One region of the Planomicrobium sp. MB-3u-38 genome, then DNA from elsewhere that is predicted to be linked to it. Evidence: predicted binding sites of a transcription regulator. Region 1 holds the regulator's gene; each other region holds the start of a gene.

Region 1 (10,472 bases):
TCGGTCACGGTGCCTGCCGCCATATCCGCTCGAAGCGCATCAGTCACATTATTTTTAGCCCGCTTGATGGAACGGACTTTCTCTTTCATCACAGTGATGCCATCCACAAAAGTGATGACCAGTTTAATATTCAATAGGTGGCTCAGGAAATTCTGCGTTCCGGAAACACGGCCGCTTTTATGCAATTGGTTCAGGCTCGACGGAATGAATGATAAATGGACTTTAGCTGTCATCCCTTCAAGCGCCGCAACCACTTCTTCCACTTCTTTGCCGTTTTCCAAAAGCTCGTTTCCGGCTTCGATCATCTTGACCATCGGGAATGAACCAATTTTCGAATCGATGGGGTAAACTTTTAAGCCTGTCATTTTCGAAGCGGACTGGGCGCTTTCGAATGTACCGGAAAGTCCCTTGGACAAATGAAGCGCAATCGCCGCATCATATCCTTCCGCCTCTAGCTTTTCATATAAAGCAAGCATCTCGCCGATTGCCGGCTGCGACGTTTTCGGTGAGACTTTAGCTGATCGCAATTTATCGTAGAATTCTTCCTGTGTAAGATCGATGGATTCTCTGTATGTCCCGTCGGCAAATACAACACTGAGCGGCAGGACGTGGACCTTATATTCCTGGATGAATGCTTCATCCAGCTGAGCGGCTGTATCGGTAATCCAAGCTATTTTTTTCATTAGATAAATCTCCTTTACAGTCTGTATCCTTTAAGGATCTGTGGACTATCGCTAATTTACAGTAACGCATCCCAGGTGGACAGTGACAGCTGTCATATAAGGAGAAAACTTGAGGCAGGCCGACATAATATGAACATATCTTCAGTTGGAGCAGCAAACCATGGGCCCGCTTCACATCATTTGCTTTATGGATAAAGTTAACAGTACGATAACTGTGTATCATAATAAATTTCACTGGAGGAATTCTTATGAAATACACCGTCATTACTGGAGCCAGCTCAGGCATCGGCTACGAAACCGCGTTAGCTTTTGCGGCACGCAATAAAAACCTCATTCTCGTAGCAAGACGGGAAGCGCAGCTGGCTGAATTGAAAGAAGCCATCCACGGCATCAACGCCGAACTGGATGTCGTCATCAAACCCGCAGACCTTTCCGAAAGTGAACAAGTCCACAAATTATACGACAGCCTCAAAGAATACGACATTGAAACCTGGGTCAATAACGCCGGCTTCGGGAACAGCGCGCCTGTGGCCAAGCAGGATGTTAAGAAGATCGAAAAGATGCTGCGTGTAAATGTTGAAGCCCTTACCAGCCTCTCCACGCTATATGCACGCGATTATTCCAATAAAGAAGGTGCACAATTAATCAATGTATCGTCTGATTTGGGCTACCGGATCGTACCGAATGCCGTGTCGTATGCCGCGACCAAGTTCTATGTGAGCGCCTTTACAGAAGGGCTCGCCCAGGAATTGCAGGATCATGATTCACCCATGAAAGTGAAAATACTGGCACCGTCCATGACAGAAACGGAGTTTGTAAAAACCGCCCGTGAGCTGGACGACTTCAGCTACAGTGACAATGTTCAAAAATACCACACCGCAAAAGAAATGGCCCAATTCATGCTGGATCTCTACGACAGCGACAAGACGATCGGAAAAGTGGACAGCGACAGTTATGACTTTGAATTGATGGGTCCTATTTTCACTTATACTTCAAAACGGACAGCTGAGTGATTTAATTATTTTTTTCCAAGAAAAAACTCCTCCCACTATGTGAGAGGAGTTTTCTTTATGATTGAACGGGATTACATCATGCCGCCCATGCCGCCCATATCAGGCATGCCGCCGCCGTTGTTTTCTTCCGGAATGTCCGCTACTACCGCTTCAGTAGTCAGGAACATAGCCGCAACGGATGCTGCGTTTTGCAGTGCAGAACGGGACACTTTCGTTGGATCTACGATGCCTTCTTCAAGCATGTTGACCCAAGTGCCGTTCGCTGCGTTGAAGCCGATGCCGACTTCTTCTGATTTCAGGCGGTGAACGATGATCGATCCTTCAAGGCCAGCGTTTGTCGCGATTTGGCGAACCGGCTCTTCAAGTGCGCGAAGAACGATTTTAACGCCTGTCGCTTCGTCGCCTTCAGTTGTTTCAAGGATTTCTGCGACGTTATTGTAGACATTGATATACGCTGTACCGCCGCCTGCCACGATGCCTTCTTCAACTGCTGCGCGAGTTGCGTTCAACGCGTCTTCGATGCGCAGTTTGCGTTCTTTCAATTCTGTTTCAGTAGCCGCTCCAACTTTAATGACTGCTACGCCGCCTGAAAGTTTAGCAAGGCGTTCCTGCAATTTCTCTTTGTCGAATTCAGAAGTTGTCTCTTCCAACTGGCTGCGGATTTGCGTAACGCGTGCCACGATGTTCTGTGGATCTCCAGCGCCTTCAACGATTGTTGTGTTTTCTTTTGTAACAACAACTTTCGCCGCGCGTCCAAGTTGTGCAATGTTCGTTGTTTTCAATTCAAGTCCAAGGTCTTCCGTGATCACTTCTGCGCCAGTCAATGCTGCGATATCTTCAAGCATCGCTTTTCGGCGGTCACCGAATCCTGGTGCTTTAACCGCTACCGCATTGAATGTGCCGCGGAGTTTATTGACCACCAAAGTAGCCAATGCTTCGCCTTCAACATCTTCAGCGATGATCAATAAAGGCTTGCTTTGCTGAACAACTTGCTCAAGCACTGGAAGGATTTCCTGGATGTTGCCGATTTTCTTATCAGTGACAAGGATGAACGGATTATCAAGAACCGCTTCCATTTTATCTGAATCCGTTACCATATAAGGAGACTGGTAACCGCGGTCGAATTGCATACCTTCCACTACGTCAAGCTCTGTAGTGAAACCACGGGATTCTTCCAAAGTGATGACGCCATCGTTGCCGACGCGCTCCATCGCTTCAGCGATCAGTTTACCTACTTCAGCATCGCCGGATGAAATCGCTGCAACCTGTGCAATCGACTCTTTTCCTTCGATTTGCTGGGAAACGGATTTCAAGCCTTCAACCGCTTTTTCAACTGCCAATTCGATACCGCGGCGGATGCCCACAGGGTTCGCGCCAGCAGTAACGTTTTTCAGGCCTTCACGGATCATTGCCTGCGCAAGAACTGTCGCAGTTGTTGTTCCGTCACCAGCGATGTCATTTGTTTTAGAAGCAACTTCAGCCACGAGTTTCGCACCCATGTTTTCAAAAGCGTTCTCAAGTTCGATTTCTTTCGCGATGGTTACACCGTCATTCGTAATAAGTGGTGAACCGAATTTTTTCTCAAGCACAACATTGCGCCCTTTTGGCCCAAGCGTAACTTTTACCGCGTCCGCCAATTTATCTACACCCTGCAGCATGAGGGTACGTGCATCTTCACTGAACTTAATCTCTTTTGCCATGTTTAGCTTCCTCCTATATCAAACTGAATTTTATCGTTTATCCGATTACTGCTAAAATATCGTTTTCACGCAAGATCAAATACTCTTTGCCTTCGTATTTCAATTCAGATCCTGCATATTTTGAGAAGATTACGCGGTCGCCTTCTTTAACATCCAGCTCCGTGCGTGCGCCGTTTTCGCGGATCAAGCCATTTCCTACCGCGATGACATTGCCTTCCTGCGGTTTTTCCTGAGCCGATCCCGGCAATACAATCCCGCTTGAAGTTTTTTCTTCCGCTTCGATGAGTTCAATGATAACTCGGTCTCCTAATGGTCTTAACAATTGAAACACCCTCCTCTGAATAAGTAAATGCAATTATTAGCACTCTCACTCTTCGAGTGCTAACCCATTTTCAAGTTTAATAAAAACAAAGAATATTTGCAAGCGGGAAGGTTAGCACTTTTTGAAAGAAAATTTGTCTAGACTCCAGCGGCCCAGCTCTTCGGGTCATAAGCCAACTCAGCTATACGGCGAAAATGCTGCTCCTGCATCGCTGCGCTGCTTCGTCGCAAGAGATGGCCTTAAGAACCCGGGCCATCTCTCGCTTCCGCTTTTCGTTATTTATTTGTAGTATTTTTTTGAAACCACTACAATAGAAAAGAGATCTGCAAACGAAAGGAATTATGCATACATGGCCAACAAGAAAAATCCTTTGATAGATACATTCTTCAAAAATTCCGGCACGAAAACAAAAGGGAAGAAAACTAAAAAGACTTCATTGTATGTGCTGCTGATTTTCATCGCTATCCAATTATCTCCTGTCCTGTTCATCAACTCCACTTATGATTACTTCATCGGCCAAGGGATGGAACCTGATACTGCCCAGGCGGCAACTTCGGGCTGGCTGATTTTCCTGGCTATGGGCATCGGTTTTGCCATTGCCCTCATCGTCGTTTTCCGTGATAAGAAGTTCTTCGATATCTGGAAAGGCAAAAAATTGGGTATCGGCTGGGCGATCTTATGGGGCTTTTTCGGTTTCCTGCTGCTGATCATCGGACAATCGTTGGCTGCCTTGATCGAACTTGCCATCGGCATTGACCCGGGCTCTGAAAATACATCCAATTTGGTGAGCATCGCAGAAGTTGTGCCAGCCGCCATTTTTGCGGTCGTCCTTTTCGGACCGGTTATGGAAGAACTCGTTTTCCGCCGCGTCATTTTCGGTTCCATGATCCAGACAACGAATTTCTGGATTGCTACTGCTGTCAGTGCCCTCGTTTTCGCAGCCGTCCATTTGGAATTCACGCATCTCCTGCTGTATTTCACGACCGGCCTGATTCTGGCGTTCCTGTACCAGAAGACGAAACGCATACTGACGCCAATCATCGCCCATATCCTGCTGAACGGCTACGTTATGCTCATCCAGCTGAATATGGACAAAATCAACCGCTTTATCGAACGCATGGAGCAATTGGAACAAATCCAATTCATCACCCAAATTTTCTTTAGATAAACAAAGCCCGGCTGCACTTAGCAGTCGGGCTTTTAACATAATAAAAAACAAGACCCTTCAGCATTTATTTCCCTGAAAGGCCTTGCTGTTCTTCGATTGCCTGCTGCTGTTCGGCTTTTACAAATTTGCGGTAGCCGATTTTCGCGATGACAATACTGAATTCGTATAACAGAATCAATGGCAGCGTCACGATGAGATGCGAAATGATATCCGGCGGCGTAATGAACGCTGCAATTACCACCAGCGCAAAATACGCGTACTTGCGGTATTGCGTCATCAGCATCGGAGTAATGATTCCAAGCCTGGTCAGGAACAGCATCAGCACCGGCAGCTGGAAAATAAAGCCGAATGGCAGCGTGATCTGGAACAGGAACTGGAAGTATTCATTGATTCCGATTGTTTCCTGGATGGAAAGATTGTCGGATATATTCAGCATAAAGCCGATTACATAGGGGAACAGCACCAAATAGGAAAAGGCGATCCCTCCGACAAACAGCAACAGTGAAAACGGGATATAACTTAATGTCGCCCGCCGTTCTTTGTCATGCAGGCCGGGACTGATGAATGCCCAGAAATGGTACATGATCACGGGTGAAGTGATAAAAAGCGCAAGAATCATCATGACCTGCATATAGATTTTCAGCGGATCTGTAATCTTAAAGGCATTCAATGTCAGATTCTTCGCTTCCTCCGTAAACTGCAGATAGTTAATCAGCGGCTGCGCAAGGAAAAAGCTGACAATGACGGCCAATAGAAAGAAAACGACTATAATCGTCAGCCGTTTTCTCAATTCACCTATATGTTCAACTAATGTCATATCTTTTTCATTCATCGGATTAACATCCTATCGTAGTTCTTTTTGCTCTTCTTTCTTCTTTGTTGCAACGTCATCGTCGTCATCATCAACAAGCCCTTTAGTGGCATTCTTGAATTCGCGAAGTGAAGAACCGAACGCTTTACCCAATTCCGGCAATTTCTTCGGCCCGAAAATCAACAATGCTACAACTGCAATAACGATCAAACTTAGTGGACCTGGCATAATTGACACCTCCTGTAGTATGCGTCTTATTTTACATCATATAAGGCACTTTGGCTATTTCCTTGGGCTGTTCAAATGTGAAGGTTTTGAGTCATGTTTGCTTGATCAGATAGATCAGCGTCTGCAGTTCGACTGACAAATCGATGGTCTGCACATGGATGTGCTCAGGAACGGCGATGCGCACGGGTGTAAAGTTCAAAATCCCTTTGATGTTTGTGGCAGCCAGCCGGTCGGTGACTTCCTGGGCAGAGCGCGACGGCACTGTCAAAATGACCACTTCTACGCCATATTCCTTAATCTTTTCTTCGATCATATCCGGATGATAGGTATCGATGCCGCTGATTTTTTCACCTTCACGCGGGCTGTTCGAGTCGAAGGCAAGGATGATTTTCGTATTGTGGTTGCGGTGGAAATTGTATTTCAGAAATGCGTTCCCGAGGCTGCCGACACCAATCAGCGCAACGTTCGTCGCTTCGTCCTGGTCCAGCGTCTTGCGGAAAAACTCGAGCAGCTCCTGGACATCATAGCCATAGCCTTTCTTGCCGAGAGCGCCGAGCTGGGAAAAATCCCGTCTGATGGTTGCCGAATCTATTTTCATCGCTTCGCTCAATTCCTGTGATGAGATCCTCTTCTGTCCGGCATTGGCGAAATTCTGAAGGAAACGATAATAAAGCGGAAGCCTTTTGGTAGTGGCTTGCGGAATTTTGGATGATGGTTCCTGTAACATGCAATGTTACCTCCTGGGTCTTGTCAAATCGCCTTTATCTTACATTAGGCGGCCCGATATGTAAAGGTCCGGCCGATTGCGAAGCCCGCTTCTATCGGCTACACTTAGAAAGAATAGAGGTGACCCAAAATGATCGTATTACAAGTAAACCAAATCCATAAATCGTTCGGAGCAGAGGAAATTCTCTCCGGCGTTAAATTAGAAGTCCAGCATAGGGACCGGGTCGCTCTTGTCGGGCGAAACGGCGCCGGCAAATCGACGCTGCTGAAAATTATTTCCGGGGAAATATCGTATGACAGCGGCGAAATCATCATGCCAAAGGGGCTGACTGTCGGCTATCTCGAACAGCAGTCGAAACTCGAATCCGACATGACCATCTGGGACGAAATGATGACCATATTCAGCGGTTTCCGTGAGCAGGAAAATCAATTGCGCCGTCTGGAGGAACAGATGGCCGACCCTGCCGTCTACAACAATCAGGAAATGAACGAGAAAGTGATGCAGGAATACGATGCCTTGCAGCATGCTTTCAAAGATGCCGGCGGCTATCAATACGAAGCCGATACCCGGGCCATCCTGCACGGCATGAAATTCTATCCCGATGATTACAGCAAGAAAGTGGTTTCATTGTCAGGCGGCCAGAAAACACGCCTGATGCTCGCCAAACATCTGCTGACCAAGCCTCAGCTGTTGATCCTCGATGAGCCGACCAACCACCTGGACATTGAAACGCTGAGCTGGCTGGAGAATTATTTGAAGAACTACCCGGGCGCGATTTTGGTCGTATCCCATGACCGCTACTTCCTCGACCAGGTCGTCAACACCGTCTATGAAGTGTCGCGCCACCAAGTCCGGAAATTCACCGGCAACTACAGCCGTTATCTTGACGAAAAAGCGAAACAGTACGAGCTGGACCAGAAGCAATTCGAAAAGCAGCAAAGCGAAAAAGCGAAGCTCGAAGATTATGTCGCACGCAACCTGGTCCGCGCATCGACGACTAAAATGGCGCAGAGCCGCCGCCGTGTGCTTGAAAAGACCGATTGGATGGAAGCGCCTGACGGCAATGAGAAATCAGCCCGCTTCGGTTTCACGATCGCCAAACAAAGCGGCAATGATGTACTCAATGTACGGGATCTGAAAATCGGCTACAGCGGCAAACCTGTCTCCGAAAACATCCATTTGAAGCTGTACCGCCAGGAAAGCCTGGCTCTTGTCGGCCCGAATGGCGTCGGCAAATCGACGCTGCTGAAAACGATCATGAAGGAGATACCGCCGCTTAATGGCGATATCCATTACGGCACCGGCATCCAATTCGGCTATTACGACCAGGAACAGGCAAACCTGAAAGGCAATAAACTGGTATTAAACGAGTTATGGGACGACTATCCGATGGTCAATGAGAAGGACATCCGCGGCATCCTTGGCCGCTTCCTGTTCTCAGGCGACGACGTGCTGAAACCTGTCTCTTCCCTTTCCGGTGGCGAAAAAGCGCGAGTGGCCCTCGCGAAACTGATGATGCAAAAAGCGAATGTATTACTGCTCGATGAACCGACCAACCACTTGGACCTCGACAGCAAGGAAGTCCTTGAAAATGCGTTGCTCGACTATCCCGGCACCATCCTTTTCGTTTCTCACGACCGTTATTTCATGAACCGCATTTCTACAAAAGTGGTCGAGTTGATGCAAGAAGGCACGACCGAATACCTCGGCGATTACGATTATTATGTGGAGAAAAAGCTGGAAACGGAAGAATTGAAAGCATTGGAAGAAGCCGAAAACCCTTCTGTCATCAATAAACCAGAACCTGTCGCCTCCACCTCGCAAATTGATAAGGAAGCAAAAAAACTGGAACGCCAATTGACGCGCCAGCTTGAAGAAGTGGAACAGACTATGGAAAAACTGGACCTCCAGATCGCAGAAACAGAAGAGCAATTCACCGATCCTGAAATCTTCCAGGATCACGAACGCCTGCTGCCTCTGCAGCAGCAATTGGAAGAACTGAAAGGCCAGCATGAAGAAACAATGGCCCTATGGCTTGAACTGCAGGAGAAACTTGAACAAATGAGTTAATGACCGTATACTTTTGTATACGGTTTTTCTATGTCCATATCTTGGTCAATACCCTTTAGTAAAATATTTATTTCCACAAAGTTGTGCACAACACTTCTCCTTTTAAATCAGCTATCAACAGTGTTATACACATTATCCACAATAAACAAAAATGTTATCCACATATTATATTGCAATATGGTACACAAGATATAGGAAATCACCAAGTTATTCTCGACTTACAAACAGCTTACTAACAATTTGTGCATAAGTACAAATGTTCTCTATTGACAGAATTCGAGTGATTTGTTTTTAAACAGTGGATAAGTCCATGGAATTTTCGCATTTTTTCATAAAATGTCCAATTTACAGCTTACTTATGCACAAATCGAAAAAGCTCTTCATCCATTGTGTGGATAAAGAGCTTTTTTCGCATTTATTTATTAACAATTCAAATCCAGGAGTCCATTTCCATTCCTGGCCGGCCATTCATAGCCATATTACCGCGAATGCCTTTTTCGAACATCACGGTGCCAGCAGCTGCAATCATTGCCGCGTTATCCGTACATAGTTTCAAAGACGGGATAAAGAAAGGAATCCCTTTTTCTGCAAATTCTCTTTCCAGCGAAGCACGCAAGCCTTTATTGGCCGCTACTCCCCCGGCCGCAATTACTTGGCGCACCTTGAATTGTTCCGCAGCCCGCAAGGTTTTGGACGTTACCACTTCGACTACACTGTTCTGGAAACCGGCAGCAACATCTTCAGGCTTCACCTGTTCCCCGCGTTGCGCTGAATTGTGCATAAAGTTCAATACCGAAGATTTCAAACCGCTGAAACTGAAATCATAGGTGCTTTCTTCCAGCCAGACGCGTGGAAAATCGACTGGATTAATGCTTTCATGCGCCAATCTGTCAATATGAGGTCCGCCCGGATACGGCAAATTCAACGTGCGCGCGACTTTGTCGTACGCTTCCCCTGCTGCGTCGTCACGGGTCTCCCCAATAACCTCGAAATGACCATGTTCCTTCATATAGACCAATTCTGTGTGGCCACCCGAAATTACCAAAGCAAGCAATGGAAATTCCATCTCCTGTGCTAGCCGGTTCGCATAGATATGGCCTGCTATGTGATGGACGCCGATAATCGGCAATTGATGGGCAAAAGCAAAAGCTTTCGCAGCATTTACACCGATCAATAAGGCTCCGACTAACCCTGGTCCCTCTGTTACCGCTACAGCACTCAACTCAGCAGGAGCCATGTCTGCCTGCTGCAACGCTTCTTCTATCACCAGTGTAATCTGTTCGACATGATGCCTTGATGCGATTTCCGGTACGACTCCGCCAAAACGCTTATGGCTTTCAATCTGTGAAGCCACAACATTCGAGATGATTTCAGTACCGTTTTTTATTACAGACGCTGCGGTTTCATCACAACTCGTCTCTATTCCCAATACGTAAATATCCTCATTCATCAAAATTCACCCACATTACTATAGCATCTTCGAAATTATCCGAGTAATAATTCTTACGAATGCCTCCATTTTTAAATCCAAGTTTCTCATAAAGATTTCGTGCAATAGTATTGCTGACTCTCGCTTCAAGCGTCATCGCTTTTGCTCCGTTTGCCTTCGCCGTTTCCATCGCTGCAACCATGAGTTTCTCACCCAATTTCTTGCCGCGTTGTTCGGGCCGAATGGCGATATTGGTGACATGGCATTCATCCATGACAATCCATAATCCGCAAAAACCGACGATTCCATCCTCTGTTTCAG
Region 2 (10,472 bases), on a different contig from region 1:
GAATTGCTGGCAGAACAGAAAGCTTCTGTCGAGTCAAAACTTGCGCAGCAGGAAGCTCGCAACGCTGAGCTGAAAAGCTTGAAGTCTGATCTGGACAGCCAGAAAAAACAACAGGGCGTCCTTGCTGAAGAGTTGAAAGCTGAACAGAAACGCCTTGAAAGCGAAAAGGCGGAATTGCATGAAGAGCACGAAGCGGTTATAGAAATGAGTGCGGATCTTGAACAGCAAATCTCTGCTGAACAGGCTCGTCTTGCTGAATTGGCACGCAAAGCTGAAGAAGAGCGTCAGGCTAAATTAGCAGCTGAGCGCGCGGCGGCTGAAAAAGCGGCGGCAGAACGTGCAGCAGCTGAAAAAGCGGCTGCCGAGAAAGCAGCGGCAGAACGTGCGGCGGCTGATAGAGCTGCAGAAGAACGTGCGGCAGCTGAACGCGCAGCAGCGAGAAACGAAGCCGAGCGACAGGCAGCCAACGAACGTGAAGCAGCTGCTAAGCGTGAAGCGGCAGAGAAAGAAAAAGTAAGCGCACCTGCTCCTGCACCAGTGGTATCAGCACCAGCCAGCAGTTCTGGATTTATCCGTCCAGCCGCTGGTCGTCTGACTTCAAATTACGGTGGCCGTAATATTGGAGCAGGAAATGAAAATCACCGTGGCGTTGATATTGCCAACTCTTTAGGAACACCTATCAAAGCAGCGGCTTCTGGTTATGTAACATATGCAGGCCCAATGGGAACTTATGGAAATGTCGTTATGATGACCCATTCTATTAATGGAAAAACTTACTCAACAGTGTATGCCCACATGAGCTCTGTTGGAACAAGCCAAGGTCAATATGTCTCTCAAGGCGGCTTTATCGGCTCAATGGGAAGTACTGGACGCTCAACAGGATCTCATCTTCACTTTGAAGTCCATATTGGTCCATGGAACGGCGCCCGCACAAACGCAGTCAATCCGATGAATTATATTAATTAATAACAAAAAGAGCAAGCACCTTTGGGTGTTTGCTCTTTTTTGTTTGGGAGGAGAATTGGGTTGAGGGCGGTATTTAGTTGGGAGAGGTTTCGCGTCCGCGAATCCTTCCTTTAAGGGATTGGGATAAGGTTTGGCGGCGACAAAAAAGTATCATTTTTGGCATATAAATATTTAGCTGAGCATAACCGGTGCTTTGCCGTGCACAAACCCGGCTCTCCCGCGCATAAAACTTTTCAAAAGAATAATTTCCTCTTTCTGCATCAGAATTTCTCATTTAGCAAACGTATTTATCTCCAATTTCATCCCGACGGAACAGCAGCAACTTAAAAATCACTATTCTCATGACTTCCCCTTCTAGAGTAGATGGCAATCAGTCGAATCCGAGAAAAACCTAATTGCTCTTCTTATCCCAACTTTTCAAGGGCGAGATTTTCTTTGCCCCATAAGCCCTTTTAGATGAAAAAGGCTTCGCGGACGCGAAGCCTTCCTTTAAAGGATTGGAGTTTTTCGCACGGCGAAAAACATCCGCTGTTGTTCTTGGTTTTTGGGTGTGGCGGATCTGGAATTTTAGAGTATCTGAAATTCGGAGCACATATAATTGGTGAAAATATCCTAAAATTAGCACTGCGCACATATTTTCCTGCCACCGCACATAAAACTTCATTTCCGCACACAAATGTTCCTCACCGCACATAACTGCCAAGATGCAGCAAGATTCCTCTTCCCTCAGGCTATTCTTCTATAAAAACCCGTATCATTTACTCGAATTTCCGTTAAAAACCAAAACCACACACCAAAAAGCCAGCTGTCCGCAGACAGCTGGCTCCTTAACATTAATGTTTCTCTTTATTCCTCGTCAGAAACGCTTGTTTCGACCAATATAGCTGTGAAGAGAATGAAAATCAGCATCATGGAAATGACCATTGTGAACATAATTATTCAACTCCTACCAAGTTTTGAATCCTTCTGAACCAGGTGGTGCATGCATGATCATGGAAGAAAGCGGGATCGCGTAGGCGATGATGATTAAAGCAAAAGCGATGCCGATCCAGATCCACCAGTTTTCAAGCCATTTCGGCGTATTTGTCTTGTCGCTTTCGGCCATCGGGAATTCGACCTGGTCTTCCACTTTCAACGCTTTCGGTGACAGGAACATCGACATGACGACGATGTATATCAGGATCATGGCGGACAGGAACAGGATGCTTCCTCCGACTGCCATTGTTACGTGGCTAGTGAGGATGCCGTCGAACCATTCCAGTGCGCTCGGGTGGTTATTGTAATTCGAGAATGCCGTCCGGCGCGGAGCACCGAGCAAGCCCAGAATATGCTGGGAAGTCGACATGAGCAGCATGCCGATTGACCAGGTGATGATCTGGACGAATGCCAGCTTCTGCATGGCTTTAGTGAATTTACGGCCAGTCAGGTACGGGATGAGCCAGAATGTGAGACCCATGAATGTCATCGCGACCGGTGTACCGACCGTGATATGGAAATGCCCAACAATCCAAAGCGTGTTATGGACAACTTCGTTCAATTGGAAACTTGCGTTGATGATACCGCCCGCTCCGCCGGGAATGAAGAATGCCATTGCGATGAAGATCGATGTGAAGCGAACGTCTTTCCAAGGTAATTTCTTGAACCAGCCAAATAGGCCGGTCGCGCCTTTTTTGCGTCCTGAAATTTCAAAGTTCGCGAACATTGTGAAGGCTGTCATAAGTGATGGGATGATTACCATGAACGTTAAGACGACCTGCAGGAATTTCCAGAAGTTCGAGATACCCGGTTCTGTTAATTGATGGTGGAAACCGACCGGAATCGAGAACAGGATGAATAGTACAAATGCCAGACGGGCTAACGAGTCACTGAAAACTTTGACGCCAAGGATTTTCGGTACGATTACATACCAGGCAATGTATGCCGGCAATAACCAGAAATATACGAGTGGATGTCCGAAATACCAGAACAACGACCGGCTTAATTCGACATTGATCGTATCTGTCCAGCCGAATGCCCAAGGAATGTATTGGAACAGCACCGTTGCGACAACACCCAGACAAGCGATCAGCCACAGTACGATGGTTGTGATAGTCATGAATGCGAATAACGGGCTCAATTGGCCTTTATTATTTTTGCGCCATACGCGGTAATGGCCAATCAGCGCGAAACTGGAAATCCATGTGCCGACTACGAACAGCGCCAGGCCGACGTAGTACCAGCCGCTTGCTTTCAGCGGTGCATAGAAAGTGTACAGAACCGATGCTTCACCAGCGACGATCATGACAGTCGCCATGACTGTACCGATCAGCGTCACCCAAAAACCGATCCAGGAAACGAGTCTTACTTTCGGCCCGAATGTGCCGAGGCTCTTGCTCATGCCGGTAACAAAGAATGCGAAGATGAAGAACGTTGTATAAATAAGTGCGAGCAGCACACCATGTGCCGTTAAAATTTGATAATAATCAAGCCATGCCGGCAAATCGAGTTTATCGTTGCGGATGAAGACTTGCAGCAGTCCCATCAGTGTTCCAATCAGGAAGGCGATGTAGGCAACGCCGATATACCATAATGCTAATTTGCGATCTTGCAGAGCGATCATGCTTAGTACACCTCAATTTCTGTAAACATAAAATGGTGGCCCGTTCCGCAGTATTCATTGCAGAGAATTAAATACTTGCCGGGTTTATCGAAAGTATAGGCACGTGTCGTAATCTGGCCCGGAACGACCATCATATTCACTTTCGTGTCGTCGATCGTGAAACTGTGGACGACGTCCTTACTTGTTACTTTAAAAATGATTTCTTTGCCTGCCGGCACGCGCAATTCCGGTGCCGTATAGCTGAACGCACTGGCGACAATCGCCACCTGGTACGTGTCATCATCGATTTGGGTAACACCCGGATTATCGAATGGTGCTGTTTGATCGACTTTCTTCGGGTCGATCGTATCCATCCCGCCTGACGGATGATGGTCTTGCGAAAATGCCGTAATGCCTACAATGCTCAAGAATACAATTAAAGATATAATTCCAAAAACCAGCCAAATCTTTTCAAATTTATGCAAATGCATTAAAAATTTCTCCCCTCTGCTTCTTTCTCTATCTGCCTATATACATCATATAAACTACAACCCACATCACTACGATGATGACACCTACAACCATTACACTGGCAAGCGTCCCTCGCAGATCCATTCCATCATGCTCATTATTTTTGCTCATTTACTTTCACCTCTTACGTCATTCGTTCTATATTGTCAGCTTATGCTTTTCTGTTCCGTTGCATTGTGATAAATATCACACCTGGGCAAGTTTTTAGTGAAGTTGTCAATTTTCGGACAAAAAATGACGAAGAGTCCCATCGGCAGCCGGCCGATGTACCTGAACGCACGCAAATTGCTTTTTATCGCACGCATTTTGATTTAATCTCACGCAAGCGCCCCTTTATCGCACGCAATAAAATTTTTCCGCAAAAAAAGAAGCCTCCCCGTCTCCGGTTCGGCTTCCTAATCGATTTTGCATAAATAAATCGGGCATTCTTCACAATTGATCTCGTCTTTCAGTCTGGGAATCTGGTGGATGACGAGTTTGCCGTCTTTCATGGAAACGACGCCATCTTTTTTCAGATCATTCAGCATCCGGTTCACCACTTCGCGCGTCATCCCGCAGAAATTGGCCAGCTCCTGATTGGTCAGCACCATATCGATGAGAACCCCTTCCGGATGGCTTACGCCGTAGCTGTTGCTGAGGCGGATCAGCGTTGAGTATAGCGCGCCTTTCTTGCCATGCAGCAAAAGATCGCGGAATTTCGTCTGGGTCTTTTGCTGATCCATACCGGTCCAGCGCATAAATGCCATGGCCAGTTCCTGATCCCGCTGCAACGCTTCTTCCAGATCTTCAATCGTGATCTTGAGGCATTCGGTATCTTCAACCGCTTTGGCATCCAGCCGGTATTTGGAAGGTCCTGAGAACACCGTGATTTCACCGACCATCTGATTTACTCCGCAGATCTTCAAAGTCAGCTCCCGGCCTTCAGGCGTCACCTTTCCGATTTGGACTTTCCCTGACTTCACCAGGTAGATGCCTCTGATCGGATCGCCTTCCCGGAACAGGTAGCTTCCTTTCGAATATTTTCTGCTGGTGTGGCGGATGTCGCCATTTCCCAGCAACGCTTCATGTATTCCGATTTCCGTATTTTTTTTATTCAAATTGCTCCAACTTTCCTTGAATATCTTAGGTTAAGAATATCATATTAACAGTTTTTTGACGCAAAATTTTTGTATTTATTTCCTATTAAATTGAAAACCTTCTGCTGCATCAATTAATAACTATTTATCATGAAAAAGAAGGAAGATTGAAATGAGATAGAGAATTGGTTAAAGACAAGAGGTTTAAGGAGGAGATTGGGATGACTCTGAAATATTCTCATATACTGGTAGCTTTAGACGGCTCACGGCAAGCGGAATGGGCGTATAAAAAAGCGATGGACATCGCTTTGCGCAATAACGCTGTGCTGAATCTGGTCAATATTATCGACAACCGTTCTTTTGGTATGGTGGAAGCGTATGACAAAAACAGTGCAAAACGCGCGAAAATTGAAGCTCGGGATCTCTTGGCGAAGCACAAACAGGAAGCTGAAGCAGCAGGCGTTGAAACCGTGAATGTCATCGTCGAATATGGAGTCACCAAATCCGTCATTCCGAAAGAAATAGCTGAACGGACCGGCGCCGACCTGATCATCTGCGGTGCAACGGGACTGACTGGTGCGGAACGGATCATCATGGGCAGCATTTCCCAAAGTATAGTACGTTTTGCGAAATGTGATGTTCTTGTTGTCCGGACTGAAGAGGACGCCGCGAGGCAAGAGCAGGTAAGTGAATAAAATCTCTGAATATCTTCTACATCCCAGCCGTTTCCTGCCATGCAGGAGACGGTTTTTTCGATTCCGGCTTACTTCATTCTATTCTTGGCATGACTTAAGAACCTATTTTTTATATTTAGGTTTGATTGGATATGAAAAATGGAAATAGAAGTACAGGAGTCGGAAAACAATTAGCGTTTCTGCTTATTTTGTCTATTCATGTTTAGCAAATATAAATTGTAATATCAGCGAACTTCGGACAGGATGACACAGACAATTGTGCTGCTGACAACGCCGGAAAGGATCATTGGATTCTTTTTTGGCGTTTTTTAGTGAGTTTTATTGGATAAAAAAGGAAGGAGAGAGCATCATGAACCGTTTACAGGAAACAGCGGATGAAGTCTCCGCCTTGCTTGATGCAGAGGTTGAAGTTTTAGGGGAGACATGTGTTGTCAAGAAGAAAAGACGGTTGAATATCCATACGGACCAGAATAATTTCTCTTGTATCTTGGAGCTGGATATTTCCTTTAAGAACTTGAAAGATAATGGCCATGCTTTGAATATAGCGGAAATCCTTCTATTGCCGGAAGAATTGCCAGCCTTTACAGCGGCTTGGTCCGATTTTTATATACCGCTTCCCGTCAATTTCAAGCAGCGTTGCGAAACCAATCCCAATATCGTTTGTTTGCATTTGGAATCCATGGAATGCCCGAAAGATTTTGCGATGCGCCTGGCAGCCTGTTTAAAAGCGCTTGAGCCTCTTGAATCCGTAAGCTGACGCTGAAACTTTCAAGCATGACCATATAAATAAGATAAAAAAATCCGGATCCCAATTATAGGGATCCGATTTTTTTATCTTCAGGCTTTGCCGCCATATAATTGCTGAAGTTCCTCTTCTTTCATCGTGAACCGGTGTTCTTCGGCCGGAAATGCGCCGGACTTCACATCTTCCACATAGGCACTCAAGCCATTTTTCATGACGTTCCCCGCTTCCGCGTAGGAACGGACAAATTTCGGCAGATGATGTGAACCGTATTTGACAGTGTCGTGGTAAACGAGCACTTGGCCGTCCGTCTCACTGCCGGCACCGATACCGATAACCGGAATCGATACGGCTTCCGTCACTTCTTTGGCCAATTGATACGGAATGCATTCCAGCACCAGCATGAACGCACCGGCTGCTTCACATGCCTTCGCATCTTCAATCAGTTTTTTGGCCGCGTCAGCCGTCTTGCCCTGCACTTTAAAGCCACCGAGCACCCCCGCCGTCTGCGGCAATAAACCCAGATGCGCCACGACTGGGATGCCGGTGCGTGTCAGCAGTCTGGTGACATCCGTCACTTCATCCGCCCCCTCAAGCTTCAAAGCCTCCGCACCTGTTTCCTGAAAAATACGGACGGCGTTCTGCAAAGTGCGGTCAATGTCCCCGTGGAATGAAGCAAACGGCATGTCGACCACTAGAAATGTGTCCTGCGCTCCGCGGCGTGCCGCTTTGCCGTGATGGATCATATCTTCGATTGTCACTTTGACTGTGGAATCATAGCCGAGAACGACCATTCCGAGTGAATCTCCGACCAGGATAATATCCACACCCGCTTCTTCCGCGATTTTAGCGGAAGGGTAATCATAAGCCGTCAACATGGCGATTTTCTCGCCTTCTTTTTTCATCTTCGTAAATACAGCTGTGTTCTTCATCATTTTTTCTCTCCTTTTCAGGAAGAAAACCGGACATAAAAAGCCTTCTGTTCCAAATTGGACAGAAGGACAGGATTTTCATCGGCTGGTTTCCTCCGTCCCTGTCATTGATTGATCAAGGCAGAATGTTTTATGGGTTGCAATTGCTTTGCCGGTGCAGTTCCATCCGGATACCGCCCTCACTCACACTATAGCAGAAGCGGTAATAGTCTGACAATATTTCCCGCTTTATAAGAAAATGAAATCCATATGGACACACTTTCATTTCCAAGCAAATTTGATTAAACTTTTTCATATACCCTGTATAGTATACGATAGCTACTATTTTTCGGAGGTTCTTATGGCCATCATCAGTAAATTAACCATCATTCTAATCATTGCAATCAGCTTTGTCCTTGCATTTCTGGCTTTTTACCTGCTGAGTAATTTGCCAAAAGAACAGCGAAAACAGCAAATCAGTGAAATCACTTCGCAGCTGATCAACTTCGTGCTGTTCCTGTGGCTCGCAAAAATTTTATTGAATTTGCCTTTATTTGTCCAGGACCCGCTTGCAGTCCTTGCCTATCCAAGCAATTCGGAAGCTTTTTATCTGGCTGCGCTTTTTACTGGCATCCTGATCTATGTTAAAGCCAAACAGGTTAAACTAGCCGGTGGACGGCTGGCCCATACGTTTCTGCAGATTTTTTTGGCTGCCTCGTTTGTCTATGAATTCATCCAGTTGGCTTGGCGTGAAAACCCTTTTTCACTCCCTTATCTGGTGGTCTTCGGCCTTTTACTGGCGTTGTTCCATGGCTTGCAGGGACGGATGGATCCGCTGAATCAAATCAGCATCGTGCTGGCGGCCGCAGCAGCCGGCTTCTTTGCCATTCATTTCATGCTGCCGTATCTATCCGTTTTTGGGTACATTGTGGAACCCTGGTTCCTGGCCTTGTTTCTTGCCGCATGTTTCGGATTGCTTGTCACTGGGTCCTCAGACCGGCCCGATCCCGATTTAAATTAAATTTTGGAGGCTTCTTATGAAAAAAATTGTATTCTTCCTTATCATCGGCGCCATGCTGTCATGGGCCATCTACGATTTCACCATGACCGGCACTGATTCCGCCAATCAGCCAAATGACGTTGCATCTTCCGCTGCTTTCGGCGAATCTGCTGACACAGGTCTCGCTGTCGGTAAGACTGCACCCGATTTCACACTTGAAACTCTCAGTGGTGAACAAGCAAAGCTTTCGGATTTCCGGGGCAAACCGGTTTTCGTTAATTTCTGGGCTACCTGGTGCCCGCCATGCCGCGCTGAAATGCCGGACATGCAGAAACTCTATGACAATGAAGACATCGAAATCCTCGCCGTCAACTTGACCGATACGGAAAAAAGTGAAGATGGCGTAGCCACATTCGTCGAAGAAATGGGCTTAACTTTTCCGGTTCTGATGGATCCGAAAGGTGATATTTCTTCCGCCTACAATGTCAAAGCTTACCCTACGTCATACATGATTGATGCAGAAGGAAAAATCAGTTATATTGCTTATGGTGCCATGAATTATAATACGATGGTACAGGAGTATGAGAAAATGAAATGAGTTTTGGCACGGAGAGTATTTCCCGGGAAATATTATGAATATAGAAGCTCAAATCAGATAAAAGGGGTTTGTTAAATGTTTGCAGTAAACGTGGAAGGCGCCATTCACCGTAATGGCAAATGGCTGTTGATCCGCAGAAGTGAAAAAGAGGAACATGCCGGAGGCAGTTTGTCACTGGTGGGTGGACAATGTGATATCGAAGGCTTTTCCTCTGATATTCTCGAAAGAACCCTGGAACGGGAAATATTCGAAGAAGTCGGCTGTGAAGTTTCTGGCCTCAACTATGTAAACAGTTCTTCATTTGTGACGGATTCAGGAGTGAACGTCATCGATATCGTCTTTATATGCCATCACCGGGCTGGCGAGCCTTTTGCCAAAAGTGCGGATGAAGTCGATGAGGTTTTGTGGATGACGACTAATGAAATTCTGGGGCATGAAGAACTGCCCGATTACCTGAAAGTGAATATCCGTTTGGCGGATAAGATGCTGTAAAGGATGTTGCAGGGTGAGTAATTGCTTTATATAACATCACGTTTTCGACATTGATGAAGCGTTTATCGATGTTCAGGAAATTATATCGGCGTTCAGATCATTATATCGGCGCTCAGGAAATTATATCGGCGTTCAGATCATTATATCGGCGCTCAGGAAATTATATCGGCGTTCAGCCTATTTCAGCTGGTTAAGACAGAAAAAAAGGCGAAGCCATCGTTTTGGCTCCGCTTTTTCTTTACGCACGTTCAGTTATTTCCCGCCATTCATCTTCGAGTATTCCCATCTCCCAAAGGCTCCAGTAGTCATCGCCAAATTTTTGGTGGTCGCGCATCAAGCCTTCTTTTTGGAAACCGGCTTTTTCATAGCAGGCGATGGCCGCTTTATTGAAATCAAAGACACCCAGTGTGACCCGGTGCAAGTTAAGCTCATCAAAAGCGATTTTCAGCACTTGCTGGATCATCTGACAGCAAAAGCCCTTGCCTTTTGTGTTCGGGTCGCCCAAAATGACGCGGCCAATACGCGCAGATCGATTATTCCGGTCGATCCGGGACAAGGAAACATGGCCGACCAGTTTTTGTGTCTGCTCATCAATGACACTGTAGATATAGGAAGTTGAATCTTTCTTATTCGCGTCTTTCAAATACTCCATCAATTGAAACTCATTCAAAGGATAGACGAAGCTTGGTCCCGCCCATTGCAGCATGAACTCCGCTGTCTCCACCCAATCCATCAATTGCTTGAAGTCCTTCTGTTCGAAATAACGTAACGTAATCATCGAGGTCCACTTCCTCTTCAGTAATTTCAGCTCTTCATAGATAATCTACCCTACACCATTACGCTTTTAAATTGAATTCCTAAGTTTCTTTACATTTTAAACTCA
Region 3 (10,472 bases), on a different contig from region 1:
TCAAAGCGCACGCCGGAATCGACATCGGCCAGACAATGATCGGCATGCATTTAAAAAGAGTAGCCGTTCCGGTGCGTACATCTGTTAAACTAATAGGAGATGCGATTGTTTCTGCAGCCACCACACGCCCGAAACTGATCGGCGGTGAACGCGCCAGCTACAGTCGTGAGTTTGTTCAATTACAGGAGGGAAATCAGGATGGATTTGATTAAAGCGCAAGACCAGGCAGTATATGAAGCAATGAATGCGGAAAAAGAACGCCAGGAAGCGAATATCGAACTGATTGCATCAGAAAACTTTGTGTCGCAGGCCGTCATGGATGCGCAAGGCTCTGTATTGACTAATAAATACGCGGAAGGCTATCCGGGCAAACGTTATTACGGGGGCTGTGAATTCGTTGACGTGGTGGAAAACATCGCGAGAGACCGCCTGAAAGAAATTTTCGGTGCGGACCACGCCAATGTACAGCCGCATTCCGGTTCACAGGCAAATATGGCTGTTTATACTGCGGTTCTTGAAAAAGGCGATACGATTCTTGGAATGAACTTGAACCACGGCGGTCATTTGACGCATGGCAGTAAAGTGAATTTCAGCGGTATGCAGTATGAATTCAAGGAATACGGCGTAGATGAAGAAACGCAATTGATCGATTACGATAAAGTGCGTGAAGCTGCACTGGAGCACAAACCGAAAATGATCGTAGCAGGAGCAAGTGCATATTCCCGAAAACTTGATTTTGAGAAATTCCGTGAAATCGCTGATGAAGTCGGCGCTTATTTGATGGTGGATATGGCTCACATTGCCGGGCTTGTGGCAACAGGAGCTCATCCGAACCCGGTTCCCCACGCGCATTTCGTGACATCGACAACACATAAAACCCTTCGCGGCCCACGCGGCGGTTTGATTCTTTGCAAAGAGGAATTCGCGAAGAAAATCGACAAAACGATTTTCCCGGGAATCCAGGGCGGTCCGCTTATGCACGTTATCGCATCTAAAGCGGTAGCGTTCGGTGAAGCACAGCAGCCTGAGTACAAAGAATACATCGACCAAGTGGTGAAAAACGCGAACGCACTTGCTGAAGGCCTGATGGCTGAAGGCGTGGATATCGTTTCAAAAGGCACGGACAACCATTTGATGCTGATTGACCTGCGTTCATTGAACCTCACAGGAAAAGTAGCCGAAAAAGTTTTGGATGAAGTCGGCATCACAACAAATAAAAACACGATTCCATTTGATCCGGAAAGTCCATTTGTGACCTCAGGAATCCGTCTTGGAACGCCTGCTGTTACGTCCCGCGGCTTTAAAGAAACGGAAATGAAGGAGATCGCATCCATTATCGCGATGCTTCTAAAAAACCCTGAAGATGAAACAACGAAGAAAGAAGCGGCTGAACGCACAGCTAAATTAACAGCCAGCTTCCCGCTCTATAAATAAGGGAATGCAGCTGCTGTCTCGCAAGGGCAGTCAGCTGCATTTTTCTCCCCATAGATAACGAAAGAAGGGGTACCGGATGCAAAACAGTAAAATAGAAAAAGAAAAATACATAATTGTGGATTGGCTCAGCCGTCTCGGTGTCGAATTCCAGACAGGTTTTGTCGTCATCAATTCCCAACTTGATGAGCAGCCGATCCTTTATGCCAATCAGGCGTTCTACGACATGACGGGATATTCCGAAAACGACGTCCTGGGTAAAAACGGCCGGTTTTTGCATGGGGAAAAAACAGACAAGATAATCAGCGATAAAATCCGGAAATGCACCTTATCCGATAAGGCGGACACATTCGAAATCGTTAACTACCATAAGAATAAGAACCCCTTCTGGAATGAAATCACAGTTCAGCCGATCAGCGTTGACGGTGGGAGACATCGGTATACACTGATGCTGATGAAGAACATCAATGACCGGAAAAGGGAAGAAGCATTGATCCAGCTGCAGCAGGAAGCGTATACCGGCATCGAAAAAGGCTATATGCTCGGTTCGCTGCTTGAAAATGTCTGCCGGATCATTGAATCGTTCTTCAAGGATGGCACGACATGCACCATCCTGTTCATTGATGAAAACAATAAATTCAGGGATGTCGCAGGCAAATCAATGCCGAAGGATTTCCGTGAATTTATTGATGGAAAAGACGCGACTCCACAATCGGGCTCATGCGGGGCAGCTTATCACCGGGGCGAGTCGGTCATAGTGGAAGATATGCAAGTAGATGAGTTATGGAAAGAATACCGATACATGGCTGAACAATATGGTTTCAAATCCACCTGGTCAGTGCCTTTTCTTGATAAAGACGGCAATGTGATAGGTACATTAGGCATTTATTTCCCGTCGACGACTATACCGGATGAAAAAGACTATCTGTTTCTGGAAAGAATCGCACCGACGATTTCCCTGACAGTCAAGTATTCGAGACAGCAGGAAGAAATGCTGAAACTTGCTTATACGGATCGGACGACGGGACTGCGCAACCGCAACTATTTCATGATTGAATTGGCTTCTTTGCTTGAAGAAAACAAAGAAGGGCTCGTTGCGTTTTTATCAGTGGACGAATACGTCAAAGTCGTTGACCAATATGGCCACCGTGCTGGTGATCAATTGATCCAGGAAATCGGCAAGCGTTTCGGCATGGCAACTTCTTCGAAAGAAGCGCTGATTGCGCGTTTTTCCGATTCGACGCTGGCACTTGTCAGCCTCATGCCGCTGGATCAGATCCCGGATTATCTTGAAGAGCTGGGCAAATTATTGGCTGAGCCGATTACAGTGCGTGATATAGAATTGTTCTTATCCCTTAAAACGGGCGTCTCCATCATAACGGCCATGCAGCAGGATGTGGAGGAACTCATCCGCTATGCAGACAGCGCATTATCGAAAGCGAAACTTCGGGCGGGTGAATCCATCTGTTATTACGAGAACGAACATGATGAGTACATGATGCGAAATCTCCGGATAGCCAATGAACTGACGGCAGCGCTGCGCCGTGAAGAAATAAAAGTCCATCTTCAGCCGAAAGTGGATATGCGTACAGGCAAAATTCTGAGCTTCGAAGCGCTGGCACGCTGGAATTCGCCGGAACTTGGCAATATTGCTCCGGATGTTTTCATACCGGCAGCTGAAAAGAATGGCAAAATCCGCATTCTTGAACAGAATGTCTTGAAGCAGGTAATGGAATGGCTGAAAAATCGCCAGGAGCATAACCTTAACCTCCAGCAAGTGGCGGTTAATATTTCGGCGGATCATTTTTTCCATCATTCGTTTGTTCCGAATCTCGTGGACATGACAGCGGATTACAATATTGACCGGCGTTTGATCCAACTTGAAATTACAGAACGGATCGGCTTTGTCGACATCGAAGCCGCCAGAAAAATCTTCAAGCAATTGACGATATATGGCTTTAGCAGTTCGGTGGATGATTTCGGTACCGGCTACTCTTCTTTGAGCTATTTGCAGAAGCTGCCGGTCAGCGAAATCAAAATCGATCGGTCCTTCATTTCCAAAATGCACGAAACGGATACACTTGCGATTGTCCGGACCATCATTCAATTGGCGGAAAACCTGGACATGACCGCTGTTGCGGAAGGCGTGGAAACAGAAGAGCAGAAACACCTGCTGCTGGATCTGGGATGCCATGTTGCCCAAGGATATTATTTCTATCGCCCGATGCCACTCGAAGATGCAAACCTATTGTAGACCGGAGCATATGCTCCGGTTTTTTTAGTGGAATGGATTCAAGGGCTTACACTAAAGTTGTATGGCAATTAAAATTTCAGAAAAATTACAATGCTCGGCAGAGAGTTCAGAGCACTTCAATTTCTGTTATACTATTGAAGATAATGTGGAAAAAGGAGAGATACGCCGTGGGAAAAGTATATGTTTTTGATCACCCGCTGATTCAGCATAAACTGACGTACATCCGCGATAAATCGACTGGGACGAAAGAGTTCCGCGAATTGGTGGATGAAATAGCAACATTAATGGCTTTTGAAATAACCCGTGACCTTCCGCTGCAGGAAATTGAAGTGGAAACGCCGGTGCAGATTGCAAAAGCAAATGTATTGGCAGGGAAAAAAATGGCGATCGTGCCGATTCTGCGCGCAGGCATCGGGATGGTCGATGGGATTTTGAAACTGATCCCAGCGGCGAAAGTCGGACACATCGGTCTATATCGTGACCCTGAAACGCTGCAGCCGGTCGAGTACTATTTTAAAATGCCTTCGGATATTAAAGAACGCGAAATCATTGTAGTCGATCCGATGCTCGCAACTGGCGGCTCAGCAATCGAAGCTGTCAATTCACTGAAAAAACGCGGAGCGGTAAAAATCCGTTTCATGTGCATCATTGCAGCACCGGAAGGCGTGGAAGCTTTACAAAATGCACATCCGGACGTAGACATCTACATCGCGGCACTTGATGAAAAATTGGACGACCACGGCTATATCGTTCCAGGTCTTGGAGACGCTGGAGACCGTTTATTTGGAACAAAATAATATAGAAAAGCGGAAACGGCCGCTCAGCTCCGACAAGCGTAAGACGATTTGGCGAAGCGGCGTCTTTCCAGCCGCACAGCCAAAGTGGCTTACGACTCGAGGAGTTGGCCGTTGGAGTCTGGACAATAGAAAAGCGGAAACGGCCGCTCAGCTGGGCAACTGGAGTCTAAAGAATAAAGAAAAGCGAGGCTGATCCTTTTGACAAAGAAGTGGAAAGTGATGACGATCTTCGGTACACGTCCGGAAGCCATCAAAATGGCGCCGCTTGTACTGGAGCTTCAAAAACATCCGGAAACCATCGAGCCCCTGGTGACTGTTACAGCACAGCACCGTGAAATGCTCGACCAGGTTCTTGAAACATTCAAAATCACACCGGATTTCGACTTGAATATCATGAAGGACCGCCAGACGCTCGGCGAAGTAACGACGCGGGCACTGGAAGGTCTCGATAAAGTGATGAAAGAAGCGAAGCCTGATATCGTGCTGGTGCACGGCGATACGACAACAACTTTTGTTGCCAGCCTAGCCGCATTCTACAACCAGATAGCTGTGGGCCATGTAGAAGCAGGGCTGCGTACGCACAATAAATTCTCTCCTTATCCGGAAGAGATGAACCGCCAGTTGACCGGCGTCATTGCCGATCTTCATTTTGCGCCGACTGAAAAATCAGCACAGAACCTGTTGGCAGAAAACAAAAAAGAGGAAGCTGTCTACATTACGGGCAACACAGCGATTGATGCCTTACAAACGACTGTGACCGAAACTTATTCACATCCGATCCTTGAGAAAATCGGCGATGACCGCATGATTCTATTGACGGCACACCGTCGTGAAAATCTGGGCCAGCCGATGCGCAATATGTTCCGCGCGATTAAACGCCTGATCGAAGAGCACGACGACATCCAGGTTGTTTACCCGGTTCACATGAATCCGGCCGTAAGGGAAGTGGCGGATGAAGTGCTTGGCCGCGACCCGCGCATCCATTTGATCGAACCGCTTGAAGTCTTGGATTTCCACAACTTCGCTGCGCGTTCCTTCATTATATTGACGGATTCAGGCGGTATTCAGGAAGAAGCGCCGTCGCTTGGCAAACCGGTGCTCGTGCTGCGTGATACGACTGAACGTCCGGAAGGCATCGATGCTGGCACACTGAAGCTTGCCGGTACGGATGAAGAGACGATTTATGGGCTGGCGAAAGAATTATTGACAGATGAAGCGGCGTATAAAGCGATGTCGCATGCATCAAATCCTTACGGGGACGGCAAGGCATCGGTGCGGATTGTCGAAGCGCTTCATCAGTATTTCAACGCCAAATAAATAATTTGTGAATTTTTGTCCACAATATGTCGGGGCAATTTTGCTTGTGAAGTTTTTCACTTCTATCAATTGACATGATTTTACCCCTATTGTATGCTTACAAAGGGTATGCATGAGAAGGTTTTTTTACATAATTTTTTATGGTAAAAGCCTGATGCGACTGCTCTTTTATAGGGGTAAAATGTCAAATCAACGAATTTCGAGGGGTTTATCATGCACCCGAAAAAAAGTCCCTTACAAGCGATGGCTCTATACAGCGCCATCCTCTCACAACTTGTCGGGTCCGTACTCATCGGTGCGTTCACAGGTATGTGGATCGATGATCAGTTCGGAACCGCCCCGCTATTTCTGGTCATCTGCCTTTTCGCAGGCATTTCAGCAGGCGTCTGGGCAATGCTTCAGACCGTCCGAAAATTCGAATCAGGAGACAAGTAAAAAAATGGATGGACTCAGGGAGATTTTCACAAGACTTAAAAGGATAATCATCTTTATCCTCGCAATATGTGTACTCGGTTGGGGATTCACCCCGTACCAGGACATCTTTGCGGGTCTGATCATCGGAACTTTGTTCGGCATTTATAATATGTGGATACTGGTTCGCCGGATGGACAAATTTGACCGGGCGGTGGCTGAAGGCTCGAAAGTTCGTTCCCTAGGAACGGCATTACGGTTTGCATCAGGTGTTGCAGCTGTTGCGATAGCGATATTGTTCGCAGAGCACATTCACTTGGTCAGTACGGTAATTGGATTGATGATTCCTTACATTCTGCTTTTGGCGGAACGGATCATCCATCACGTGAAACACCATTAAGAATGTGGAAAGAGAGGTGAAACAATCGTGGATCATGGAGCTCCAATGTGGCAAGATCCGCTGTTCGGTATTTGGTTTAACTTATCCAACGTTATGATGCTGCTCGTAGCCGCTCTTATCGTGTTCCTCATCGCATTCTTTGCAACGCGGAACTTAAAGCTGAAACCGACCGGGATGCAAAACTTCATGGAATGGATCATGGATTTCGTGAAGGGTATCATAAAGAGCAATATGGACTGGAGAGACGGTGGACGATTCCATGTACTTGGAATTACGCTGCTCATGTTCATTTTTGTTTCGAACATGCTGGGATTGCCATTCTCAATCATTGTCAACGGAGATCTCTGGTGGAAATCACCTACAGCTGATCCGACTGTCACAATGACACTCGCAGCAACAATCATTATCTTGAGCCATTACTATGGCATCAAGCAAAAAGGTTTGAAGAATTACGGAGCGGATTATTTGAAGCCGATGCCATTCCTCTTCCCGTTGAAAATCATCGAGGAATTTGCGAATACGCTTACACTTGGTCTTCGTCTTTACGGTAACATCTTTGCCGGAGAAATCCTTTTAGGATTGCTTGCAGGTTTAGGTGGAGCGGGTATCTTCGGATTTGCCGCAGCCGCGCTTCCAATGATGGCTTGGCAAGGATTCTCGATCTTTATCGGGGCTATCCAGGCATTCATTTTCGTTATGTTGACAATGGTTTATATTTCGCATAAAGTTGCCGACGACCATTGAGATAAAATCGCCTTAATCGGCGGCAAAAAACAAAAAAACAATTATCCTGAGGAGGACATTTTAAAATGGGTTTATTAGCAGCAGCAATTGCAGTAGGTTTAGCAGCACTAGGTGCAGGTATTGGTAACGGTCTTATCGTTTCAAAAACAGTTGAAGGTATCGCTCGCCAGCCAGAAGCTCGTGGCGTTCTTCAAACAACAATGTTCATCGGTGTTGCTTTGGTAGAGGCACTTCCTATCATCGCGGTAGTTATCGCGTTCATCGTAATGAACCGTTAATCAACGAAAAGCGACGGCGCCCATTTAGCTCTGAAAGGCATAAGACAGGACAACGAAGTGGCCTTGGCCGCGCAGTTGGGCTGGCTTATGACCCGAAGAGCTGGGCCGCTGGAGTCTAGACAAAAAGTCTAAACACAAAAAGCTAAATGGCGAGAATGCTTCGGCATGTTTTTCGCCATTTACGCTTGTTATGAATCATTTTACAACCGAAAAATCATCTTGCAGCAATTAAAGATCTTACTATAGAAGAAACGTACTTTTAGGCTCTTGAAGGGAGTGAAACAATCGTGTTTTTTGATCACCTCGTACTCGGTGCTACCGTGAAGTTTTTGAATATTGGAGATATCGCAGCAACGTTGATCGTGTTTATCGCATTGATGCTGCTACTGAAAAAATTCGCATGGGGACCTTTGATGGGCGTAATGCAGGAACGTGAAGACTTGATCGCAAGTGAGATCGAAACTGCTGAAAACAGCCGTCTGGAATCCAAAAAAATGCTTGAAGAACAGCGCAACCTTCTGAAAGATGCGCGCACACAAGCACAGGAAATCGTAGAGAACGCCAAAAAGCAAGGCGAAGTTTCGCGTGAGGAAATCATCACGACGGCACGCGCTGAAGCTGGACGCATGAAAGATGCGGCAGTTCTTGAGATTGCCAACGAAAGAGACAAAGCGATTTCGGCAGTTCGTGAAGAAGTTGTGGCATTGTCATTGCTTGCAGCTACGAAAGTGCTTGAAAAAGAAATCTCTGAGGAAGACAACCGCCAGTTGATTAACGAAACGATTGCGAAGGCAGGCGAAGTGCAATGAGTCAGGCTGCAGAACGCTATGCATTAGCATTGTTCCAAACGGCACAGAAACATCAGGTTACTGCTGAAGTTGAACAGGATCTGCGCGAAGTGAAAAAAGTCTTTGCTATGACTCCGGAACTTTATCAACTGATGGTTTCACCGAAATTATCATCTGAAAAAAGAATCAACCTCATCAACGAATTGTTCAAGCAAGGAAATCAATACGTGATCAACACGATCCAATTGATCGCTGAGCGCGGACGTTTAAATGAAGTAGGGGAATTGGTCGATGCTTACATCACCCTTTCCAACGATGCACAAGGAATCCAGGATGCAAAAGTTTACTCTACACGTCCATTGACTGAAGAGGAACGCACTTCGATTTCAACTGTATTTGCACAAAAAGTAGGTAAACAGGCATTGCGAATTGAAAACATTGTCGATCCTTCGTTAATCGGCGGATTGCGTCTTCAAATCGGAAACCGCATCTATGACAGCAGCATCAGCACGAAATTGACTCGCTTGCAGCGTCAATTGATCGGTTAATTAATGAAATTATGAGAGGGTGACATACATGAGCATCAAAGCTGAAGAAATCAGCGGTCTGATTAAAGCGCAGATTGAAAATTACCAATCAGAGATGAAAGTTGACGACGTCGGTACAGTAATCACAGTTGGTGATGGTATCGCTCGCGCTCATGGCCTCGACAACGTCATGGCTGGAGAACTTGTTGAGTTCTCTACTGGTGTATTGGGTATGGCACAAAACTTGGAAGCCAATAATGTTGGTATCATCATCCTTGGGCCATTCGCAGACATCAAAGAAGGCGATGAAGTGCGTCGTACGGGCCGCATTATGGAAGTACCGGTAGGAGAAGAACTTATCGGACGTGTAGTAAATCCGCTTGGACAGCCAGTTGACGGCCTAGGCCCGATCAACACAACGAAATCCCGTCCAATCGAAAGCCCTGCACAAGGGGTTATGGCACGTAAATCTGTTCATGAACCACTTCAAACAGGTATCAAAGCGATTGACGCATTAGTGCCGATCGGCCGCGGACAGCGCGAATTGATCATCGGTGACCGCCAGACTGGTAAAACATCTGTAGCGATCGATACAATTTTGAACCAGGCTGACCAGGACATGATCTGTATCTATGTAGCTATCGGACAAAAAGAATCAACTGTACGTAACGTAGTTGAAACTTTCCGTAAAAACGGCGCTTTGGACTACACTATCGTCGTGACGGCATCTGCATCACAGCCGGCACCATTATTGTACCTTGCTCCTTACGCAGGTATCACTATGGCTGAAGAATTCATGTTTGACGGCAAACACGTTCTTATCGTCTATGATGATTTGACAAAACAAGCATCAGCTTATCGCGAACTTTCACTATTGCTTCGTCGTCCTCCAGGCCGTGAAGCTTACCCGGGTGACGTATTCTACTTGCACTCACGCCTTCTTGAGCGTGCAGCGAAGTTGAACGAAACTCTTGGTGCAGGTTCAATCACAGCATTGCCGTTCGTTGAAACGCAAGCTGGCGATATCTCTGCTTATATCCCAACAAACGTAATCTCAATCACTGACGGACAAATCTTCCTTCAGTCTGATCTATTCTTCTCGGGTGTACGCCCAGCGATCAACGCTGGTCTTTCTGTATCACGTGTTGGTGGTTCAGCGCAGATTAAAGCGATGAAGAAAGTTGCGGGTACGCTGCGTCTTGACTTGGCGGCATACCGTGAACTTGAATCATTCTCTCAATTCGGTTCTGACCTTGATGCTGCTACAGCTGCTAAACTTGAGCGCGGAAAACGGACTGTTGAAGTTCTGAAACAGGATTTGAACAACCCGATCAAAGTTGAGAAACAAGTTGTTATCTTCTATGCATTGACAAAAGGCTTCCTTGACGATATCGCAATCAAAGATATCTCCCGTTTTGAAGCTGAGTTGACTAGCTGGTTGGATACAAACCACACTGAAGTTTTGGAAACTATCCGCACTACGAAAGGTTTGCCTTCTGACGAAGCATTTGGCGCGGCAATCAAC

What was found. The regulator Rex, encoded in region 1, represses fermentation and respiration genes when NADH is low (regulators of the CRP and FNR family bind a similar motif). The targets are predictions, from matches to a motif close to TTGTGAAATATTTCACAA.
Region 2: a site for Rex is predicted at 4,250-4,267, ahead of CXF70_RS00850 (cytochrome C oxidase subunit II). Genes of this name have one in related genera too.
Region 3: a site for Rex is predicted at 5,844-5,861, ahead of CXF70_RS02675 (AtpZ/AtpI family protein). Genes of this name have one in related genera too.

The regions. Positions count from the first base shown of each region.
Region 1 covers NZ_PJBO01000011.1:83,249-93,720, forward strand. The annotation lists gene CXF70_RS06080 (DegV family protein) at 1-683, opposite strand, end outside; gene CXF70_RS06085 (SDR family NAD(P)-dependent oxidoreductase) at 932-1,696, shown strand; gene groL (chaperonin GroEL) at 1,768-3,396, opposite strand; gene groES (co-chaperone GroES) at 3,434-3,718, opposite strand; gene CXF70_RS06100 (CPBP family intramembrane glutamic endopeptidase) at 4,068-4,886, shown strand; gene tatC (twin-arginine translocase subunit TatC) at 4,951-5,718, opposite strand; gene CXF70_RS06110 (twin-arginine translocase TatA/TatE family subunit) at 5,731-5,925, opposite strand; gene CXF70_RS06115 (redox-sensing transcriptional repressor Rex) at 6,017-6,652, opposite strand; gene CXF70_RS06120 (ABC-F family ATP-binding cassette domain-containing protein) at 6,782-8,722, shown strand; gene tsaD (tRNA (adenosine(37)-N6)-threonylcarbamoyltransferase complex transferase subunit TsaD) at 9,153-10,172, opposite strand; gene rimI (ribosomal protein S18-alanine N-acetyltransferase) at 10,165-10,472, opposite strand, start outside.
Region 2 covers NZ_PJBO01000001.1:139,471-149,942, reverse strand. The annotation lists gene CXF70_RS00870 (murein hydrolase activator EnvC family protein) at 1-966, shown strand, start outside; gene CXF70_RS00860 (b(o/a)3-type cytochrome-c oxidase subunit 1) at 1,913-3,565, opposite strand; gene CXF70_RS00855 (cytochrome c oxidase subunit II) at 3,568-4,035, opposite strand; gene CXF70_RS00850 (cytochrome C oxidase subunit II) at 4,064-4,186, opposite strand; gene CXF70_RS00845 (Crp/Fnr family transcriptional regulator) at 4,471-5,145, opposite strand; gene CXF70_RS00840 (universal stress protein) at 5,373-5,846, shown strand; gene CXF70_RS00835 (DUF1259 domain-containing protein) at 6,196-6,603, shown strand; gene panB (3-methyl-2-oxobutanoate hydroxymethyltransferase) at 6,684-7,520, opposite strand; gene CXF70_RS18285 (hypothetical protein) at 7,861-8,520, shown strand; gene CXF70_RS00820 (peroxiredoxin family protein) at 8,537-9,097, shown strand; gene CXF70_RS00815 (NUDIX hydrolase) at 9,173-9,589, shown strand; gene CXF70_RS00810 (GNAT family N-acetyltransferase) at 9,828-10,367, opposite strand; gene CXF70_RS00805 (hypothetical protein) at 10,457-10,472, opposite strand, start outside.
Region 3 covers NZ_PJBO01000003.1:57,661-68,132, forward strand. The annotation lists gene CXF70_RS02645 (TIGR01440 family protein) at 1-212, shown strand, start outside; gene CXF70_RS02650 (serine hydroxymethyltransferase) at 199-1,434, shown strand; gene CXF70_RS02655 (sensor domain-containing protein) at 1,511-3,685, shown strand; gene upp (uracil phosphoribosyltransferase) at 3,853-4,482, shown strand; gene wecB (non-hydrolyzing UDP-N-acetylglucosamine 2-epimerase) at 4,681-5,799, shown strand; gene CXF70_RS02675 (AtpZ/AtpI family protein) at 6,013-6,234, shown strand; gene CXF70_RS02680 (ATP synthase subunit I) at 6,239-6,610, shown strand; gene atpB (F0F1 ATP synthase subunit A) at 6,638-7,354, shown strand; gene atpE (F0F1 ATP synthase subunit C) at 7,420-7,632, shown strand; gene atpF (F0F1 ATP synthase subunit B) at 7,920-8,441, shown strand; gene CXF70_RS02700 (F0F1 ATP synthase subunit delta) at 8,438-8,968, shown strand; gene atpA (F0F1 ATP synthase subunit alpha) at 8,997-10,472, shown strand, end outside.